3 regions of the Pseudomonas sp. LBUM1678 genome follow, and region 1 is predicted to be linked to each of the others. Evidence: predicted binding sites of a transcription regulator. Region 1 holds the regulator's gene; each other region holds the start of a gene.
What was found. Region 1 encodes sigma-54, which starts transcription at its own class of promoters, with help from an activator protein. Its sites were predicted from a motif close to ANTGGCATNNANNTTGCTNT; they were not measured.
Positions count from the first base shown of each region.

Region 2: ACA070_RS09210 (CmpA/NrtA family ABC transporter substrate-binding protein) is a predicted target of sigma-54. The motif match lies at 3,444-3,463, and genes of this name have one in related genera.
Region 3: glnA (glutamate--ammonia ligase) is a predicted target of sigma-54. The motif match lies at 4,167-4,186, and genes of this name have one in related genera.

Region 1 is NZ_CP166775.1:984,602-991,016, reverse strand. Features, by position in the region: gene ACA070_RS04315 (KpsF/GutQ family sugar-phosphate isomerase) at 256-1,230, shown strand; gene ACA070_RS04310 (KdsC family phosphatase) at 1,230-1,754, shown strand; gene lptC (LPS export ABC transporter periplasmic protein LptC) at 1,762-2,334, shown strand; gene lptA (lipopolysaccharide transport periplasmic protein LptA) at 2,321-2,869, shown strand; gene lptB (LPS export ABC transporter ATP-binding protein) at 2,869-3,594, shown strand; gene ACA070_RS04290 (RNA polymerase factor sigma-54) at 3,779-5,272, shown strand; gene hpf (ribosome hibernation-promoting factor, HPF/YfiA family) at 5,347-5,655, shown strand; gene ptsN (PTS IIA-like nitrogen regulatory protein PtsN) at 5,668-6,132, shown strand; gene rapZ (RNase adapter RapZ) at 6,135-6,415, shown strand, end outside.
Region 2 is NZ_CP166775.1:2,023,117-2,029,531, reverse strand. Features, by position in the region: gene rlmKL (bifunctional 23S rRNA (guanine(2069)-N(7))-methyltransferase RlmK/23S rRNA (guanine(2445)-N(2))-methyltransferase RlmL) at 1-1,294, opposite strand, end outside; gene rmf (ribosome modulation factor) at 1,825-2,040, shown strand; gene ACA070_RS09215 (quinone-dependent dihydroorotate dehydrogenase) at 2,332-3,351, opposite strand; gene ACA070_RS09210 (CmpA/NrtA family ABC transporter substrate-binding protein) at 3,584-4,795, shown strand; gene ACA070_RS09205 (ANTAR domain-containing response regulator) at 4,811-5,386, shown strand; gene ACA070_RS09200 (nitrate/nitrite transporter) at 5,777-6,415, shown strand, end outside.
Region 3 is NZ_CP166775.1:339,455-345,869, reverse strand. Features, by position in the region: gene ACA070_RS01630 (YkgJ family cysteine cluster protein) at 1-321, shown strand, start outside; gene typA (translational GTPase TypA) at 538-2,358, opposite strand; gene thiI (tRNA uracil 4-sulfurtransferase ThiI) at 2,498-3,952, opposite strand; gene glnA (glutamate--ammonia ligase) at 4,283-5,689, shown strand; gene ACA070_RS01610 (DUF4124 domain-containing protein) at 5,967-6,415, shown strand, end outside.

The DNA of each region.
Region 1 (6,415 bases):
TCACACTCGGACGCCTGGCTTCCTGACGAAAGCACATACCTCCCCGGGCAGGCCGAACTGGCGGCGAACTATATCACTGCAAAGGCCAAGCGCCCAAGGCCCAAGCCGGCCCATGTTCAGCAACATGACAGGCAAAAAGCTTCGTTTAGAGGGGATTCGGTAACAGGGAATGACAAAGCATGACGAACTTGCGTGAGGGTTTTGATCATTACCGCTATAATCGCCGCCTTTTCATCAGGCTATACGATTTCTGACATGAGCCAATCCAGCGACCTGATTCAATCTGCGCAACGCACCATCCGCCTCGAACTGGAAGCCGTACAAGGCTTGCTGCCCCATATCGACGCAGATTTCGTACGCGCTTGCGAGATGATTCTGGACAGCAAAGGCCGCGTGGTCGTGGTCGGCATGGGCAAATCGGGGCACATCGGCAACAAAATCGCCGCCACCCTGGCCAGCACCGGCACCACGGCGTTTTTCGTGCATCCGGCCGAAGCCAGTCACGGCGACATGGGCATGATCACTCGTGACGACATCATCCTGGCCCTGTCGAATTCCGGCTCCACCAATGAAATCGTCACCCTGCTGCCCCTGATCAAGCGTCTGGGCATCAAATTGATCAGCGTAACCGGCAATCCGGACTCGGCGCTGGCCAAGGCCGCCGAGGTCAACCTCAACGTTCACGTCGAGCACGAAGCCTGCCCGCTGAACCTGGCACCGACCTCGTCGACCACCGCCGCACTGGTCATGGGCGATGCCCTGGCCGTTGCTCTGCTGGAAGCCCGCGGCTTTACCGCCGAAGATTTCGCCTTTTCCCATCCGGGCGGCGCGCTGGGCCGGCGCCTGCTCCTGAAAGTTGAAAACGTCATGCACGCCGGTCAAGAGCTGCCGCAGGTCCAGCGCGGCACGCTGCTCAAGGACGCGCTGATGGAAATGACCCGTAAGGGCCTGGGCATGACCGTGATCCTGGAAGCCGACGGCAAACTGGCCGGAATCTTCACCGACGGTGATTTGCGTCGCACACTGGACCGCAGCATCGACATCCACAGCGCCACCATCGATCAGGTCATGACCGCGCACGGCAAAACCGCTCGCGCCGAGATGCTCGCCGCCGAAGCCCTGAAAATCATGGAAGACCACAAGATCAACGCACTGGTCGTGGTCGACAGCGAAGACCGCCCGGTCGGCGCCTTGAACATGCACGACTTGCTGCGTGCGGGAGTAATGTAATGAGCACGGACCTGCTGCAACGCGGCAAACAGATCAAACTCGCCGTGTTCGACGTCGATGGAGTGCTGACCGACGGGCGCCTGTACTTCCTCGAAGACGGCAGCGAGTTCAAGACGTTCAGCACCCTCGATGGCCAAGGCATCAAGATGTTGATGGCAGCCGGCGTGCAGACAGCTATCATCAGCGGCCGCAAGACCCCGGTGGTCGAACGTCGAGCGAAGAATCTCGGCATTCCTCACGTTTATCAGGGGCGCGAAGACAAACTGGTGGTGCTCGACGAACTTCTGGCCCAACTCAAACTAAGCTATGAGCAGGTCGCCTACCTGGGTGACGACTTGCCGGACCTGCCGGTGATTCGCCGCGTTGGCCTGGGCATGGCTGTAGCAAACGCCGCCAGTTTCGTGCGTGAACACGCCCATGGCATCACCCACGCCCGTGGTGGCGAGGGTGCCGCTCGCGAATTCTGTGAATTGATCCTGCGCGCCCAGGGCCGCCTCGATGCGGCCAACGCCGCGTACCTGTGAGCCCATTATGCTGAGCAAAAAGATTCGAAACATCCTGGTGTTCGGTTGCATCGCGGCGTTGTTCGCCGCGGTCGGCTACTGGAACATCAGCCCGGAACGCTTCCTCGACAAACCGGTGGTCAAGGTCGATGAAAGCGCAATCGACTATTACGCCCTCAACGCCCACAGCGTGCAGTACCTGCCGGACGGCAAATTGCAGTACGAAATGACGTCCGACAAGGTCGAACACCTGAAAGTGAGCGAGGTGACGCTGCTGACCAACCCTGACCTGAACATGTTTCGCGGCACCGAGTTCCCGTGGCACGTCCAGAGTGAGCACGGCGAAGTCAACCCGGACGGCACTCAGGTCGAACTGATCGACTCGGTACGCATCACGCGTTTTGACGAGAAAAACCGCAAAACCCTGATTACCACCACCCGAATGACAGTGTTCCCGCAGCAGCAATATGCGCAGACCGATCAACCCGTTAGAATCGACGGCGCTGGCGGTGTATCGACAGGCAACGGAATGAAAGCGTACTTGAAAGAAAGCAGGATACACCTGCTATCGAACGTAAGAGGACAGTATGAGGCTCGTTAAAACTCTCCCTATTTTGCTCAGTCTGGGCGCAGCACTGGGAAGCGTGAGCGCCTGGGCTCTGCCGGACGATCAACAGCAGCCTATCCGCATCCAGGCGGACGATGCCCAACTGGACGACAAGAACGGCATTGCCACCTATAAAGGTGACGTGATCATTACTCAGGGCTCGATGAAGGTCACCGGCAATACTGTGACCATGACCCGCACCCCCGCTGGCGATATCGACGTGGTGACTTCGGTGGGCAACCTCGCCTACTTCGAGCAGCTGCAAACGGCAGGCGATACAAAGCCTGTTCAAGGCTATGGCGTCACTATCCAGTACCACGCCTCGCAAGACCGCGTCGTGCTGATCGACCGAGCTAAAGTCATCGACAAGGACGGCAACGTGACCCAGGGCGAGAAAATCGTCTATGACACCAACAAAAAGCTCGCCAGCGCCGGTCGCGCTACGGGCAGCAAGGTCACCGAGTCGCGTCCGCGGATCGACATGGTGATCCAGCCGAAAAAGAAAACCGAAGAGCAAAAGGCCCCGTAATGGCAACTCTGAAAGCTCAGCATCTGGCCAAGAGCTATAAGAGCCGCCAGGTCGTGCGTGACGTCAGCCTGTCCATCGACAGCGGTCAGATCGTCGGCCTGCTGGGTCCTAACGGCGCCGGCAAGACCACCTGCTTCTACATGATCGTTGGCCTGGTGCAGGCCGATCAGGGTCGCGTATTGATCGACGACCTGGACGTCAGCCACCAGCCGATGCACGGTCGTGCAAAGGCCGGTATCGGCTATCTTCCGCAAGAAGCGTCGATCTTCCGTAAACTGTCGGTGGCGGACAACATCATGGCCATCCTCGAGACCCGCAAGGAACTCGACAAGGCCGATCGTCGCAAGGAGCTGGAAAGCCTGCTGCAGGAATTCCACATCAGCCACATCCGCGACAACCTCGGCATGAGCCTGTCCGGCGGTGAGCGCCGCCGCGTAGAAATTGCACGGGCACTGGCCACCAACCCGAAATTCATCCTGCTCGACGAACCTTTCGCCGGCGTGGACCCGATTTCGGTGGGCGACATCAAACAGATCATTTACCACCTCAAGGCCAAAGGCATTGGCGTGCTGATCACTGACCACAACGTCCGTGAAACCCTGGACATCTGCGAAACCGCCTACATCGTCAACGATGGCCAGCTGATCGCCGAAGGTGACTCCGCCACCATCCTGGCCAACGAACTGGTCAAGGAAGTGTATCTGGGCCACGAGTTCCGCCTGTAAGCACTAAGGTGTCTGGCTGATTGTCCGGGTGCTTGTCTCGATAAAAAATCAATACTTTTTTATTGTTACGGCGCTCTAGGCAAACGCTGCAGTTTCGGGCATATAATTTGCTTATGTTTGGCGCTCCGGCGCCCTGTAGTGGATGGCGCATGTGCGCCGGCGAATAAGGTGTTAAGCCCCTGCCATGAAACCATCGCTAGTCTTGAGAATGGGCCAGCAGCTGACGATGACACCGCAGCTGCAACAGGCCATCCGCCTGCTCCAATTGTCGACCCTGGACCTGCAACAGGAAATCCAGGAGGCCCTGGAGTCCAATCCGATGCTCGAACGCCAGGAAGAAGGCGACGACTTCGATAACGCCGACCCCTTGGCCGACAAAGCCGAACAGCTCCCCAACGCCGATGTTTCGGAACCCTCCTACCAGGAAACCGCCCCGACGGTGGACAACCTCGAGGAAGGTGACTGGAACGAGCGCATTCCCAACGAACTGCCTGTCGATACCGCGTGGGAAGACGTCTACCAGACCAGCGCCAGCAGCCTGCCGAGCAACGATGACGACGAGTGGGACTTCACCACCCGCACATCGGCCGGCGAAAGCCTGCAAAGCCATTTGCTGTGGCAACTGAACCTGGCACCGATGTCCGACACCGATCGACTGATCGCCGTGACCCTGATCGATTGCATCAACAATCAGGGCTACCTGGACGAAACCCTCGAAGAAATTCTCGAGGCCTTCGATCCGGAACTGGACATCGAGCTGGACGAGATCGAAGCCGTCCTGCACCGCATCCAGCAATTCGAACCTGCCGGCATTGGCGCCCGCAACCTGGGCGAATGCCTGCTGCTGCAACTGCGCCAACTGCCCGCCAAGACACCTTGGCTGGCCGAAGCCAAGCGTCTGGTCGCTGATTACATCGACCTGCTAGGCAGCCGCGACTACAGTCAGCTAATGCGCCGCATGAAGCTCAAGGAAGATGAACTGCGCCAGGTGATCGAGCTGGTGCAGAGCCTCAACCCTCGTCCGGGTTCGCAGATCGAGTCCAGTGAAGCCGAGTACGTTGTTCCTGACGTGATCGTGCGCAAGGACAACGAGCGCTGGCTGGTCGAGCTGAACCAGGAATCGGTGCCACGGCTGCGGGTCAACGCCCAGTACGCCGGCTTTGTGCGCCGCGCCGACACCAGCGCCGACAACACGTTCATGCGCAATCAGTTGCAAGAGGCTCGCTGGTTCATCAAGAGCCTGCAAAGCCGCAACGAAACCCTGATGAAAGTGGCCACCCAGATTGTCGAGCATCAGCGCGGCTTCCTGGAGTACGGCGACGAAGCGATGAAACCGCTGGTGCTGCATGACATCGCCGAAGCAGTGGGGATGCATGAGTCGACGATTTCACGGGTGACCACGCAGAAATTCATGCATACCCCTCGGGGCATATATGAACTGAAATACTTTTTCTCCAGCCACGTCAGCACCTCCGAAGGCGGTGAATGCTCGTCCACAGCGATCCGCGCGATCATCAAAAAACTGGTTGCTGCGGAAAATCAGAAAAAGCCGTTGAGTGACAGCAAGATCGCTGGTTTACTGGAGGCACAAGGCATTCAGGTGGCTCGCCGCACCGTCGCCAAGTACCGCGAATCCCTCGGGATCGCGCCTTCGAGCGAACGCAAGCGGTTGATGTAGAGCCACGCCACAGCGTTCCAGTGGCAGGCATTTCTGCCTGCCGCTTTATGCACTGGCAACGAAGGAGAAGCTGTATGCAAGTCAACATCAGTGGACACCAACTGGAAGTGACCGAACCTCTTCGCACCTACATCGGCGAAAAACTCGAACGATTAGAGAGGCATTTCGACAAGATCACCAACGTGCAGGTCACGATGACGGTCGAAAAGCTCAAGCAGAAAATCGAAGCCACGCTGCATATTCCCGGCAATGAAGTGGTCGCAAACGCGGAGCATACCGATATGTACGCGGCGATCGACGCATTGACCGACAAGCTCGATAAACAACTCAAAAAGCATAAGGAAAAGACCCAGAGCCTCCTCCAGGGCGCGACCGGTCGTTAACACTCCCAACCCATGATCCGACTTGAAAGTATCCTGACCCCCGGCCGTTCCCTCGTGAACGTGCCGGGCGGCAGCAAAAAGAAAGCCCTTGAGCAAATTGCCAACCTAATCCATCGCGAAGTGCCGGATCTGGCCATGCAGGATGTTTTCGAGAGCCTGGTCGCCCGCGAAAAACTCGGCTCTACCGGTTTTGGCAACGGCATCGCCATCCCCCACTGTCGCCTCAAGGGTTGCACCTCACCCATCAGTGCCTTGATGCACCTCGATGCACCCATCGATTTCGACGCCATCGACGGCGCCCCGGTTGACCTGTTGTTCGTTCTGCTGGTCCCGCAAGCCGCCACCGATGCGCACCTGGAGCTACTGCGCCAGATCGCCAGCATGCTCGATCGCAAGGAGGTGCGCGAAAAACTGCGCAGCGCCCCGAGCAATGAAGCCTTGTATCAGGTTGTCCTGGACGAGCAAAACGGTCACTAATCATGCGTTTGATCATTGTCAGCGGCCGTTCCGGCTCAGGTAAAAGTACCGCACTCGATGTTCTCGAGGACAACGGCTACTACTGCATCGACAACCTGCCCGCCGGATTGCTGCCGGAACTTGCCGAGCGCGCGCTGATTCATACCGAGCTGGCACAACCGCTGGTTGCCGTATCCATCGATGCGCGCAACCTGCCAAGTCACCTGTCGCGGTTTCCGGAACTGCTGGAAGAAGTCCGCAGTCGGCATATCAAGTGTGATGTGTTGTACCTGGACGCCGACGA
Region 2 (6,415 bases), 1.0 Mb from region 1:
CATTCTTGTTGTACTTCTCGTACTTGCCCGGCGCGACATCGTTGTCGGCGACTTCGACTTCAGCTTGAACTTGTTCACGCTCGATCTGACGCTGTTCCGGGGTGCGGCGCTCGCCGGTGACGAACTGGTCCGGCGTGACTTTGATCAACAGCAATTTGCACGGCAAGGCGCCGTTCCAGAACGAATACTGTTTGTGGCTGCGGATGCCCATGCGCTTGCCCAGGTCCGGCGCGCCGGTGAACACCGCCGCTTCCCAGTTCAGGCACGCCTGACGCAGACGCTCGCCAAGGTTCTGGTAGAGGTAGAGCAAACTCGCCTCGTCGCCCAGACGCTCGCCGTACGGCGGGTTGCAGATCACCAGGCCTTTCTGGTTCTGGTCCGGACGCGGCTCGAAGGTGCCGACTTCGCCTTGGTAGATTTTGATCCACTCGCTCAGGCCGGCGCGTTCAACGTTGTTGCGGCCCGGTTGAATCAGGCGCGGGTCAGCTTCGTAACCACGAATCCACAGCGGTGGCTTGGCCAGACCGGCAGCGGCCCGTTCGGTGGCTTCTTCGTGGAGCTTTTTCCACAGCGCCGGGACGTGACCGAGCCAGGCGGTGAAGCCCCACTGCTCGCGACGCAGGTTCGGCGCCATATCGGCGGCGATCATCGCCGCTTCGACGAGGAACGTACCAACACCGCACATCGGGTCAGCCAGTGCGCCGCCATCGGCCGCGATACGTGGCCAGCCGGAACGGATCAGGATGGCGGCCGCGAGGTTTTCCTTCAGCGGCGCCGCGCCCTGCTGCAAGCGATAACCGCGCTGGTGCAGGCTGTGGCCGGAGAGGTCGAGCGAGAGGATCGCTTCACCACGGTCCAGGCGCAGGTGAATGCGCAGGTCCGGGTTGAGCTTGTCGATGGACGGACGGTCGCCTTGAGGGGTGCGCAGTTTGTCGACAATGGCGTCTTTGACTTTCAGGGCGCCGAAGTGAGTGTTGTCGATGCCCGAGCCGTGGCCGCTGAACTCGACGGCCAGGGTGCCGTCGTTGAGCATGTGGTCTTGCCACTCGATATCGAGCACACCGTGGTACAGGTCTTCGGCGTCCTTCATCGGGAACCGCTTGAGCACCAGCAGCACCCGGTTCGCCAGACGCGACCACAGGCACAGGCGATAAGCGGTTTCCATGGTGGCCATGCCGCGCACGGCAGAGGTGTGCTCACGCGCTTCTTCAAGGCCAAGCCCGACGGCTTCCTCGATGAGCAGGCCTTCAAGGCCTTTTGGGCAAGTGAGGAAGATTTCGAATTGATCGGACATTGGAATTTCAAAGCCTTTAGCTAAGTGAACCGGCAACGCATTGCCGGCCCGGTTTTCAATCAGGCGCTTTTCTAAAAGAGCGCCCGCGTGGCACGAAGGTGTGCCGTCCCACCCGTGCTGCTCAGGTTAGAAGAGCTTAGATGCACAGGCAGATAAAAAAGTTGATGCAACAAAATGTCATAAGTCGACCCTTCGTCGAATAGTCCTCCTGCTCAACAGGAGCCATTCTCACTAAAGGATTAACCCCATCATCCTGCGGGGGGCCGATCATACAGGGCTTTGGCCAATAAACATGGGACAAACATCGCGTTACTTATGGCCTTAGCATCTTTCTGGTTACGTTCTTATGACAAAACGATCATTCCCTCGATGTGACGCATTGGTTAGAACTCAACACAGGTTGACGTCGCAACGGCGTCAACACCTTGGCTCGCGACGCCGGCAGCGAGCCCCAACGGCAGGATTTCTTCTGCCAGACCTCAGTTGAGGTCAACGCGATAAATACAGTCAACAAGTGAGGGCAACACCCTATGAGAAGACTTAAGCGTGATCCGTTGGAAAGAGCATTTTTGCGCGGATATCAATATGGCGTTGGTGGCAAATCCCGTGAGCTTTGCCCATTTACTCTACCGTCGGTACGTCAAGCCTGGATTAACGGCTGGCGAGAAGGACGCGGCGACAATTGGGACGGTATGACCGGCACTGCGGGAATCCATAGACTCAACGAACTTCACGCCGTCGGCTAAACACAGGGCACAACACTCCGACACGACAATCTGATTACGTAACGACTTACCACGCACGCCCCATCCGGGCGGCGGGCTCCGGCCCAGGGGCTCCTTCGAGGAGCCCTTTTTTATGCCTGCTTTTGGCCTACACAATTCCCCTGTAGCAGCTGCCGAGCACCGCGAGGCTGCGTTCGGCTGCGCAGCAGTCGTAAAATCAGGCACCGCGATCTTGCTGATACACCATGCATCAGGTTTTACGACTGCTGCGCAGCCGAACGCAGCCTCGCGGTGCTCGGCAGCTGCTACAACTCAGCGCAGGGCGGCGATGGCGTCGACGGACTCGCGAATCAACGCCGGGCCTTTGTAGATGAAGCCGGAATAGAGCTGCACCAGGCTCGCACCCGCGGCGATTTTCTCGGCCGCGTGTTTGCCTTCGGTGATGCCGCCCACGGCGATGATCGGCAAGCGACCAGCCAATTCCGCCGCCAGTACCTTAACGGTGTGAGTGCTCTTGTCGCGAACCGGTGCGCCGGACAGACCGCCCGCCTCGTCACCGTGCTCCATGCCTTCAACGCCCACGCGGCTCAGGGTGGTGTTGGTGGCAATCACCGCATCCATCCCGGTTTCGATCAACGCCTGCGCGACCTGCGCGGTTTCTTCGTCGGTCATGTCCGGCGCGATCTTGATCGCCAGCGGGACATGTTTGCCATGGCGCAACGCCAGTTCTGCGCGACGGGTCGCCAGATCGGCCAGCAATTGCTTGAGCGAATCGCCGAATTGCAGGCTGCGCAGGCCCGGGGTGTTCGGCGAGCTGACGTTGACCGTCACGTAGCTGGCGTGGGCGTAGACCTTGTCCAGGCAGATCAGGTAATCGTCGACCGCGCGTTCAACCGGTGTATCGAAGTTCTTGCCGATGTTGATGCCCAGCACGCCCTTGTACTTGGCCGCCGCCACGCGGGCCAGCAGGTGATCGACGCCGAGATTGTTGAAACCCATGCGGTTGATGATCGCCTCGGCATCCGGCAGACGGAAAATCCGTGGTTTCGGGTTGCCCGGCTGCGGACGCGGGGTGATGGTGCCGATTTCGACAAAGCCGAAACCCAGTTGGGCGAAACCGTCGATGGCCGCGCCGTTCTTGTCCAGACCGGCCGCCAAACCTACCGGGTTCGGAAACTCCAGCCCCATGACGTTCACCGGCATTTTCGCCGGCGCCTTGCACAGCAAGCCGTTGAGGCCCAAACGCCCGCCCGCGCCGATCAGGTCCAGGGACAGATCGTGGGAGGTTTCCGGGGAAAGTTTGAACAACAGCTGACGGGCCAGGGTGTACATGGGCGGTGTTGACTCGAATGGCGGCGAAATGAGGCGGCGATTATAGCCGGGCATCGCGGTCGCAAGCGAGGCGCGCAACAAAATCAGCGGGCGATGGCATATGCCTTGCACCATCACTGGCATCAGCACTCATGCCAACGACGGGATGAGTCGAAAGACAAAGGCGTCGTCACTTGGCCTTGCCCTGGCAAGCAGCCCGGTACGGCGCTTATTTTTGGAAGGTGTTTTAGCCATGAATGAAACCACAGCGGGCCCGTTGGCCTGGGTCAATGGCAGCGATGCCCCGGAAAAGACCGAAATAAATCTTGGCTTCATGGCCCTGAGTGACTGCGCCTCGGTGGTGGTCGCGGCCACGCAGGGTTTTGCACAGCCTTATGGCCTGACCCTGAACCTCAAGCGCCAGTCGTCCTGGGCCAACCTGCGAGACAAACTGGTCAGCGGCGAACTCGACGCCGCCCACAGCTTGTACGGTCTGATTTACGCCGTGCACCTGGGCATCGGTGGCGTGGCGTCGACCGACATGGCAGTGCTCATGGGCCTGAACCAGAACGGCCAGAGCATCAATCTTTCTCACGGCTTGCAAGCGCTGGGGGTGACCAGTCCTGAAGCACTGGACCTGCACGTGCACCAAAGTCGCCCAAAACTGACCTTCGCCCAGACATTTCCCACCGGCACCCACGCCATGTGGCTGTATTACTGGCTGGCAAGCCAAGGCATTCATCCGTTGCAGGACGTCGACAGCGTGGTGGTGCCGCCGCCGCAGATGGTCGCGCACCTGCAAGCCGGGCGCATCGATGGTTTCTGCGTCGGCGAGCCGTGGTCCGCCAGCGCGGTGAAGCAGGATCTGGGTTTCACGATGGCGACGAGCCAGACCATCTGGCCCGATCACCCGGAAAAAGTCCTCGGCTGCACCCGCGCCTTTGTCGAGCAATACCCCAACACCGCCCGGGCGCTGGTGATGGCGATCCTCGAAGCCAGTCGCTTCATCGAGGACAGCAGCGAAAACCGCCGTAGCACTGCGAAGCTCCTGAGTGCGCCCGAATACCTCGATGCGCCGCTCGATTGCATCGAACCGCGCTTGCTCGGCGACTACGCCGATGGCCTGGGTAATCGTTGGCAGGACCCGCACGCGCTGCGTTTCCATGCGGACGGCGAGGTCAATGTGCCGTACTTGTCCGACGGCATGTGGTTCATGACCCAGTTCCGCCGCTGGGGCTTGTTGCGCGACGACCCGGACTACCTCGGCGTGGCCCGTCAGGTCCAACAACTAGACTTGTACCGTGAGGCCGCCAGCGCCGTCGGCGTTGTCGCCCCGGGCCAGGACATGCGCAGTAGCCAATTGATCGACGGCAAAATCTGGGATGGCTCCGACCCGACCGGCTATGCCCGCAGTTTCAAGCTGCACGCCATGAGCGAAAGCTCGCACCGAATCGCCAGCCGCTGACAGGAGACTGCGAATATGTTGCGTATCCTGCTGATCAACGACACTGCGAAGAAAGTCGGTCGCCTGAAAGCGGCCCTGACCGAGGCCGGGTTCGAGGTCATCGACGAATCCGGCCTGACCATCGACCTGCCCGCGCGCGTCGAAACGGTGCGTCCGGACGTGATCCTGATCGATACCGAGTCACCGAGCCGCGATGTGATGGAGCAAGTGGTGCTCGTGAGCCGCGACCAGCCACGGCCGATTGTGATGTTTACCGATGAACACGACCCTGATGTGATGCGCCAGGCGATCAAGTCCGGGGTCAGTGCCTATATCGTCGAAGGCATTCATGCACAACGCTTGCAGCCGATTCTCGACGTGGCCATGGCCCGCTTTGAAAGCGACCAGGCCCTGCGCGCCCAACTTAACGCCCGCGACCAGCAACTGGCCGAGCGCAAGCGCATCGAGCTGGCCAAGGGACTGCTGATGAAAATGAAGGACTGCAATGAAGAAGAGGCCTACACCCTGATGCGCCGACAGGCCATGAGCCGGCAGCAGAAGCTGATTCAGGTGGCGGAGCAGATTATTGCCATGAGTGAGTTGCTTGGCTGACTCCATCCCCCCGTGGCGAGGGAGCTTGCTCCCGCTGGGCTGCGAAGCGGACCCAAAACCAGCCATCTCGGTGAATCAGACACTATACGGTTGCAGGGTTTGCGACTGCTTCGCAGCCGAGCGGGAGCAAGCTCCCTCGCCACAGCAATCTCCTTTGCCCCCCACTCCCAGGTGTTGGCACAGATCTGGCTATGTAATCCACACAGGTAACCAACGGCGGTTGCCCCACCTACGACAAAGACGTCGCTCACCTCATTTGCCCAAGGCGAATCGGGTGGCGGCGTTTTTTCGTTTTGGCCCCGGCGATCGGGGCCGGTGGTGCGGCCGAGGCGGCGCCCCACCTGCAAGCTCCTGACTCCTTCTCGAGACTCCCTACAGCTGAGGTGCGCGATGAATTCAAGCTTCTGGAAATCCGGTCACAAGCCGACGTTGTTCGCAGCGTTCCTCTATTTCGACCTGAGTTTCATGGTCTGGTACCTGCTCGGCCCCCTGGCGGTGCAGATCGCCGCCGACCTGCACCTGACCACCCAACAGCGCGGGCTGGTGGTGGCCACGCCGATTCTGGCCGGTGCCGTGCTGCGCTTCGTCATGGGCTTACTGGCTGATCGCCTGTCGCCGAAAACCGCCGGGCTGATCGGCCAGGTGATCGTGATCTGTGCGCTGTTCGGTGCCTGGAAACTCGGCATCCACAGCTACGAGCAAGCGCTGGTGCTGGGCCTGTTCCTCGGCATGGCCGGTGCGTCGTTCGCCGTCGCGCTGCCGCTGGCCTCGCAGTGGTATCCGCCACAGCATCAAGGCAAAGCCCTGGGCATCGCCGGTGCCGGCAACTCGGGCACCGTGCTCGCCGCATTGATCGCCCCGGTGCTGGCGGCCGCAGTTGGCTGGAGCAACGTGTTCGGTTTCGCCCTGATCCCGCTGATCCTGACCATTATCGTGTTCGCCTGGCTGGCCAAAAACGCCCCTGAGCGGCCGAAAGCCAAGTCCATGTCCGACTACTTGAAGGCATTGGGCGACCGCGACAGTTGGTGG
Region 3 (6,415 bases), 650 kb from region 1:
ATCAAGGATCTGATCCGTATCGGCATCGTCGACGAGTTCGAGCGCGGCGAGCCGGCGAAAAACATTGCCAAGCGCCTGCAGAAGGAAGGGATCGTTGAGCGCTACAGCCAGAAAACCGAGATTTTCACCCTCCAGCGCATGAGCAACAACGATTGCCTGTACCTGGATCGTAAGAGCCGTCTGTGCACTATTTATGAAAAGCGCCCGGACACCTGCCGCAATCACCCGAAAATCGGGCCACGGCCGGGGTATTGCGCTTACAAGCCTAAAGAAGTGGCGCGTGAGACCAGTGAAAGCCGCCGCACCCTCGAGAAGTTCTGATCCGGAATCTCGCTGCCTGACCGGACCCCATCGCGAGCAGGCTCGCTCCCACAGGGTTCGGCGCTGAACACAAATTTTGTGCACACCACAATTCACTGTGGGAGCGAGCCTGCTCGCGATGAGGCCAGCACAAACAACGCACAAACCCCAGACAAACAAAAACGCCCCCGACCTTGCGGTCGGGGGCGTTTTTTTAGCGGCTAACTAAGTCGAGACTCAGTTACCGGCTTTCTTGGCAGCGCGGGTACGCTCGCTTTCGCCCAAGATCTTCTTACGAAGACGGATGGACTTAGGAGTGACTTCGCACAATTCGTCTTCTTGAACGAATTCCAGAGCCTGCTCCAGGGTGAAGCGGATAGGCGGAACCAGAGCGATGGTTTCGTCTTTACCCGAAGCACGCATGTTGTCGAGCTTCTTGCCTTTGGTTGGGTTGACGCCCAGGTCGTTGTCGCGGCTGTTGATGCCGACGATTTGACCTTCGTACACGTCTTCACCGTGACCCAGGAACAGTTTGCCGCGAGCTTGCAGGGTTTCCAGCGAGTAAGTCAGAGCCTTACCGGTAGCAACCGAAACCAGCACGCCGTTCTGACGGCCGGACATGTCGCCGGACTTCATCACGTCGTAACGGTCGAAGATCGAGGTCAGGATGCCTGCACCGGAGGTCAGGGTCAGGAACTCGTTACGGAAACCGATCAAGCCACGAGCCGGGATGTTGTACTCAAGGCGCACACGGCCCTTGCCATCCGGAACCATGTTGGTCAGGTCGCCCTTACGGATACCGATCTGTTCCATGATCGAACCTTGCGATTCTTCCGGCAGGTCGATGGTCACGTTTTCGTACGGTTCGTGCTTCACGCCGTCAACCATACGGATGATCACTTCCGGACGACCAACACCCATTTCGAAGCCTTCGCGACGCATGGTTTCGATCAGTACCGAGAGGTGCAGCTCACCACGGCCGGAGACTTTGAACTTGTCGGCGGTGTCGCCTTCTTCAACGCGCAGGGCAACGTTGTAGAGCAGTTCTTTGTCCAGACGTTCCTTGATGTTACGGGACGTCACGAACTTGCCTTCTTTACCGCAGAAAGGCGAGTCGTTTACCTGGAAGGTCATGGAAACGGTTGGCTCGTCAACGGTCAGCGGCTTCATCGCTTCGACGTTCAGTGGGTCGCACAGAGTGTCGGAGATGAACAGCTGGTCGAAGCCGCTGATGCAGACGATGTCGCCGGCAGCTGCTTCTTCAACGTCGATACGGTGCAGACCGTGGTGACCCATCAGCTTCAGGATACGACCGGTACGCTTCTTGCCGTCGGCGTCGATAGCGACAACCGGAGTGTTCGGCTTGATGCGGCCACGAGCGATACGGCCAACGCCGATAACACCCAGGAAGCTGTTGTAGTCCAGAGCGGAGATTTGCATCTGGAACGGACCTTCACGGTCGACTTTCGGCGCAGGTACGTTGTCGACGATCGACTGGTACAGCGGGGTCATGTCTTCAGCCATGTCGGTGTGTTCCAGACCGGCAATGCCGTTCAGGGCCGAGGCGTAGACGACTTTGAAGTCCAGCTGTTCTTCGGTAGCACCGAGGTTGTCGAACAGGTCGAAGATCTGGTCCAGAACCCAGTCCGGACGCGCGCCTGGACGGTCAACCTTGTTGATCACCACGATTGGACGCAGGCCGGCTTCGAAAGCCTTCTTGGTCACGAAACGGGTTTGCGGCATAGGGCCGTCTTGAGCGTCAACCAGCAGCAGAACGGAGTCAACCATCGACATTACGCGTTCAACTTCGCCGCCGAAGTCGGCGTGGCCCGGGGTGTCCACGATGTTGATGTGGAAGCCGTTCCAGTTGATGGCGGTGTTTTTCGCCAGAATGGTAATACCGCGCTCTTTCTCCTGGTCGTTGGAGTCCATCACGCGCTCGTCGTTGAGCTCGTTGCGCTCCAGGGTGCCGGATTGACGCAAGAGTTTGTCTACCAGGGTGGTCTTACCATGGTCAACGTGAGCAATGATGGCGATGTTGCGTAGATTTTCGATCACTTGTGTATCTCGATCAGAGGATTCGGTGTGCTGACAGGTCGTGGCAGCGATTAACAGTAGAGTCAGGCCTTGCCGTTACAGCTTGACGGCAGAGTCGGGGGGCCGGTGACGCAGGCCACAGGCAAACAGCCCCGGGCTCTTAGCTCGGTCGATAAACGCGCACATTGGCATGCCCCTCACTGAGCAAATGGTGGGCATGCAGGCGACTCATCACGCCTTTGTCGCAATACAGCAGGTACTGGCGAGTAGGGTCCAGTTCCTTGAAACGAGCGTTCAATGCATAAAACGGCATCGTTTGTATGTCGATGCCAGCCAAGTCCAGCGGGTCGTCTTCAGCGGCATCCGGATGACGGATGTCGATGACGATCTGACCGGCCAGCGCTTCGCTGACTTCTTCAATCTGCACATCCTGGCCCAATTCGTCGATCACGCGATCGATCGGCACCAGCTTGGCGTTCTCGAGCGCACGCTCAAGTACTGCCATGTCGAACTGTTGTTCTTCGTACTCCACGCGCGGTCGCTTGGCGTGAGTCTTGGGGTTCACCGAGATGACCCCGCAGTATTCCGGCATGTGCTTGGCGAAGTCGGCAGTACCGATTTCGTTGGCCAGGTCGATGATGTCCTGCTTGTGACTGGCGATCAGCGGACGCAAGACCAGCTTGTCGGTCACGCAGTCGATCACGGACAGGTTCGGCAGTGTCTGGCTCGACACCTGGGAAATCGCCTCGCCGGTAACCAGCGCATCGATGTCCAGCCGATCGGCAATACGGGAAGCAGCGCGCAACATCATACGCTTCAAAACTACACCCATATGACTGTTATCGACTTTCCCGAGAATTTCTCCCAGTACTTCCTCGAACGGTACGCTCACAAATAACACGCGTTGGGAGCTGCCGTACTTCTTCCAGATGAAGTGCGCGACTTCCATGACGCCCAGTTCATGGGCCCGTCCGCCCAGATTGAAGAAGCAGAAATGGCTCATCAGGCCGCGGCGCATGATCTGATAAGACGCAACGGTCGAATCGAAACCGCCAGACATCAGCACAAGCGTCTGTTCCAGGGCACCCAGCGGATATCCGCCGATGCTGTTGTGCTGGTTATGGATCACGAACAACCGTTTGTCGCGAATTTCGATGCGGACTTCGATTTCCGGCTCTTTCAGCGAGATTCCGGCGGCGCCGCACTGACGACGCAGTTGGCTGCCGACGTATTTTTCGACGTCCATCGAACTGAATTCATGCTTGCCGGCCCGCTTGCAGCGCACCGAAAAGATCTTCCCGGCCAACGCATCACCGAAGTGCTGCTTGCACTTGGCGACGATGTCATCGAAGTCGCCCAGCGGGTATTCGTCGACTTGCAGGAAATGCGCGATGCCCGGCATGCAACTCAGGCGCTCGGTCATCTCCTTCAGGGCTTTGGGCTCGCTGACGCGTGTTTCCAGCTCGAGATTGTCCCACACACCGTTCACCACCACAGCCGGGTCCAGGTCGCGGAGCACGGTACGGATGTTTTTGGCCAACTGGCGGATGAAACGCATCCGTACCGGGCGGCTCTTGATGGTGATCTCGGGGAAGACTTTTACGATTAGTTTCATGAAAACAGCGCGCGCTGGGCCAGCCGAAAAAGGGGGGCGCGGATTATAGCGGAAATTGCTCAAGGTTTAACCAGTTAATGTGCAGAAGGTTTTGCGCGCACCAAAACGGGTCATTTATTGATTTTAACGCTACATTGTAGGGCGAGATTTTCAGCTCGCTGACGCTTCGTGCCTTTATAAGCGTGATATTGGGGCAAAAAACCCATGCTGGGGCACTGGCATGCAATTTGCTCCCTTGTGAGGCAGGTTGCCTTGGCAGAGTATTCGCGCCGGCATCACCCACATTCTAAGGGCATCCACTACTAAGCCCGAAGCCACCCGGAGGACACTATGTCGAAGTCGGTTCAACTCATCAAAGATCATGACGTCAAGTGGATTGATCTGCGCTTCACGGACACCAAAGGCACTCAGCACCACGTGACCATGCCGGCTCGCGACGCGCTGGATGAAGCTTTCTTCGAAGAAGGCAAAATGTTCGACGGTTCCTCCATCGCTGGCTGGAAAGGCATCGAAGCCTCCGACATGATCCTGCTGCCGGACGACAGCACTGCCGTTCTCGACCCGTTCACCGAAGACCCAACGCTGATCATCGTCTGCGACGTGATCGAGCCGTCGACCATGCAAGGCTACGATCGCGACCCACGTGCGATCGCCAAGCGTGCCGAGGAATACCTGAAGTCGACCGGTATCGGCGACACCGTATTCGTTGGCCCGGAGCCTGAGTTCTTCATCTTCGATCAAGTGAAGTTCAAGTCCGACATCTCCGGTTCGATGTTCAAAATCTTCTCCGAACAGGGTTCCTGGATGTCCGACCAGGACATCGAAAGCGGCAACCATGGCCACCGTCCAGGTATCAAAGGCGGTTACTTCCCGGTTCCACCGTTCGACCACGACCACGAAATCCGTACCTCCATGTGCAACGCCATGGAAGAAATGGGTCTGGTGATCGAAGTTCACCACCACGAAGTGGCAACTGCCGGCCAGAACGAAATCGGTGTGAAGTTCAACACCCTGGTCGCCAAGGCTGACGAAGTTCAAACCCTGAAGTACTGCGTGCACAACGTTGCTGTCGCTTACGGCCGCACCGCTACCTTCATGCCTAAGCCTCTGTACGGCGATAACGGTTCGGGTATGCACGTTCACTTGTCCATCGCCAAAGATGGCAAGAACACCTTCGCTGGCGAAGGCTATGCCGGCCTGTCCGACACCGCCCTGTACTTCATCGGCGGCATCATCAAGCACGGCAAGGCACTGAACGGCTTCACCAACCCGTCGACCAACTCCTACAAGCGTCTGGTCCCAGGTTTCGAAGCTCCGGTAATGCTGGCCTACTCGGCTCGCAACCGTTCCGCTTCGATCCGTATTCCTTACGTGTCCAGCCCTCGCGCTCGCCGTATCGAAGCCCGCTTCCCGGATCCGGCAGCCAACCCGTACCTGGCCTTCGCTGCCCTGGTAATGGCTGGCCTGGACGGTATACAGAACAAGATCCACCCTGGCGACGCAGCTGACAAAAACCTGTATGACCTGCCGCCTGAAGAGGCGAAAGAGATCCCACAAGTTTGCGGCAGCCTGAAAGAAGCCCTGGAAGAGCTGGACAAAGGTCGTGCGTTCCTGACCAAAGGCGGCGTGTTCTCCGATGACTTCATCGACGCTTACATCGCTCTGAAAAGCGAAGAAGAAATCAAGGTACGCACCTTCGTACACCCACTGGAATATGAGCTGTACTACAGCTGCTGATCCGGTAGCGCCTGCGCAAGCGGCGGGACAAAAAAGAGGCCTCCTTCGGGAGGTCTTTTTTATGCCCGCGATCCAGCTGGTGTACATTTCCCCTGTAGGAGCCGGCTTGCTGGCGATAGCGCCCTTGAGAACGCCATCGCCAGCAAGCCGGCTCCTACAGGGGAATTTGCGGCGTTTGGGAAATCCGGAGTAATCATGCCCAAATGTTTACAACTTGGGACAACCGCCACCCCTGACCTATGCTGCAACCCAACGCTTTCGTTTTCTGGTCGATTTTATGGGTCGTGGTTTTCTTTTGATGTTGCTGCTGATCGCCCTGCCTGCCGCAGCGCAGATCTATAAGTACACCGACGCCTCCGGTAACACCGCCTACAGCAATCAACCGCCCGACGGCGTCAAGGCTCAGCCGGTCGAGTTGCCACCGCTTAACAGCGTTGAGCGCCAGCCCCCTCCTGCCCCGCCTGCCGAAGCCACCAACAACGAACAGCCCCGCAGCGCCTACGAGATGCTGGAGTTGACCGGCCTGCCCACCGACGAAGCCCTGCGCGCCAACAACGGCACATTCACGGTCAGCGTCATGATCAAACCGCGCCTTCAAGCGCCGCACTTGTTCAGGTTGTTGCTTGATGATCAGCCCTACGGGCAGTCGAGCAACGTGCCGATCCTGCAACTGGTGAACATTGACCGTGGCGAACACAGCCTGGCGGTGCAGGTGATCAATGGCGA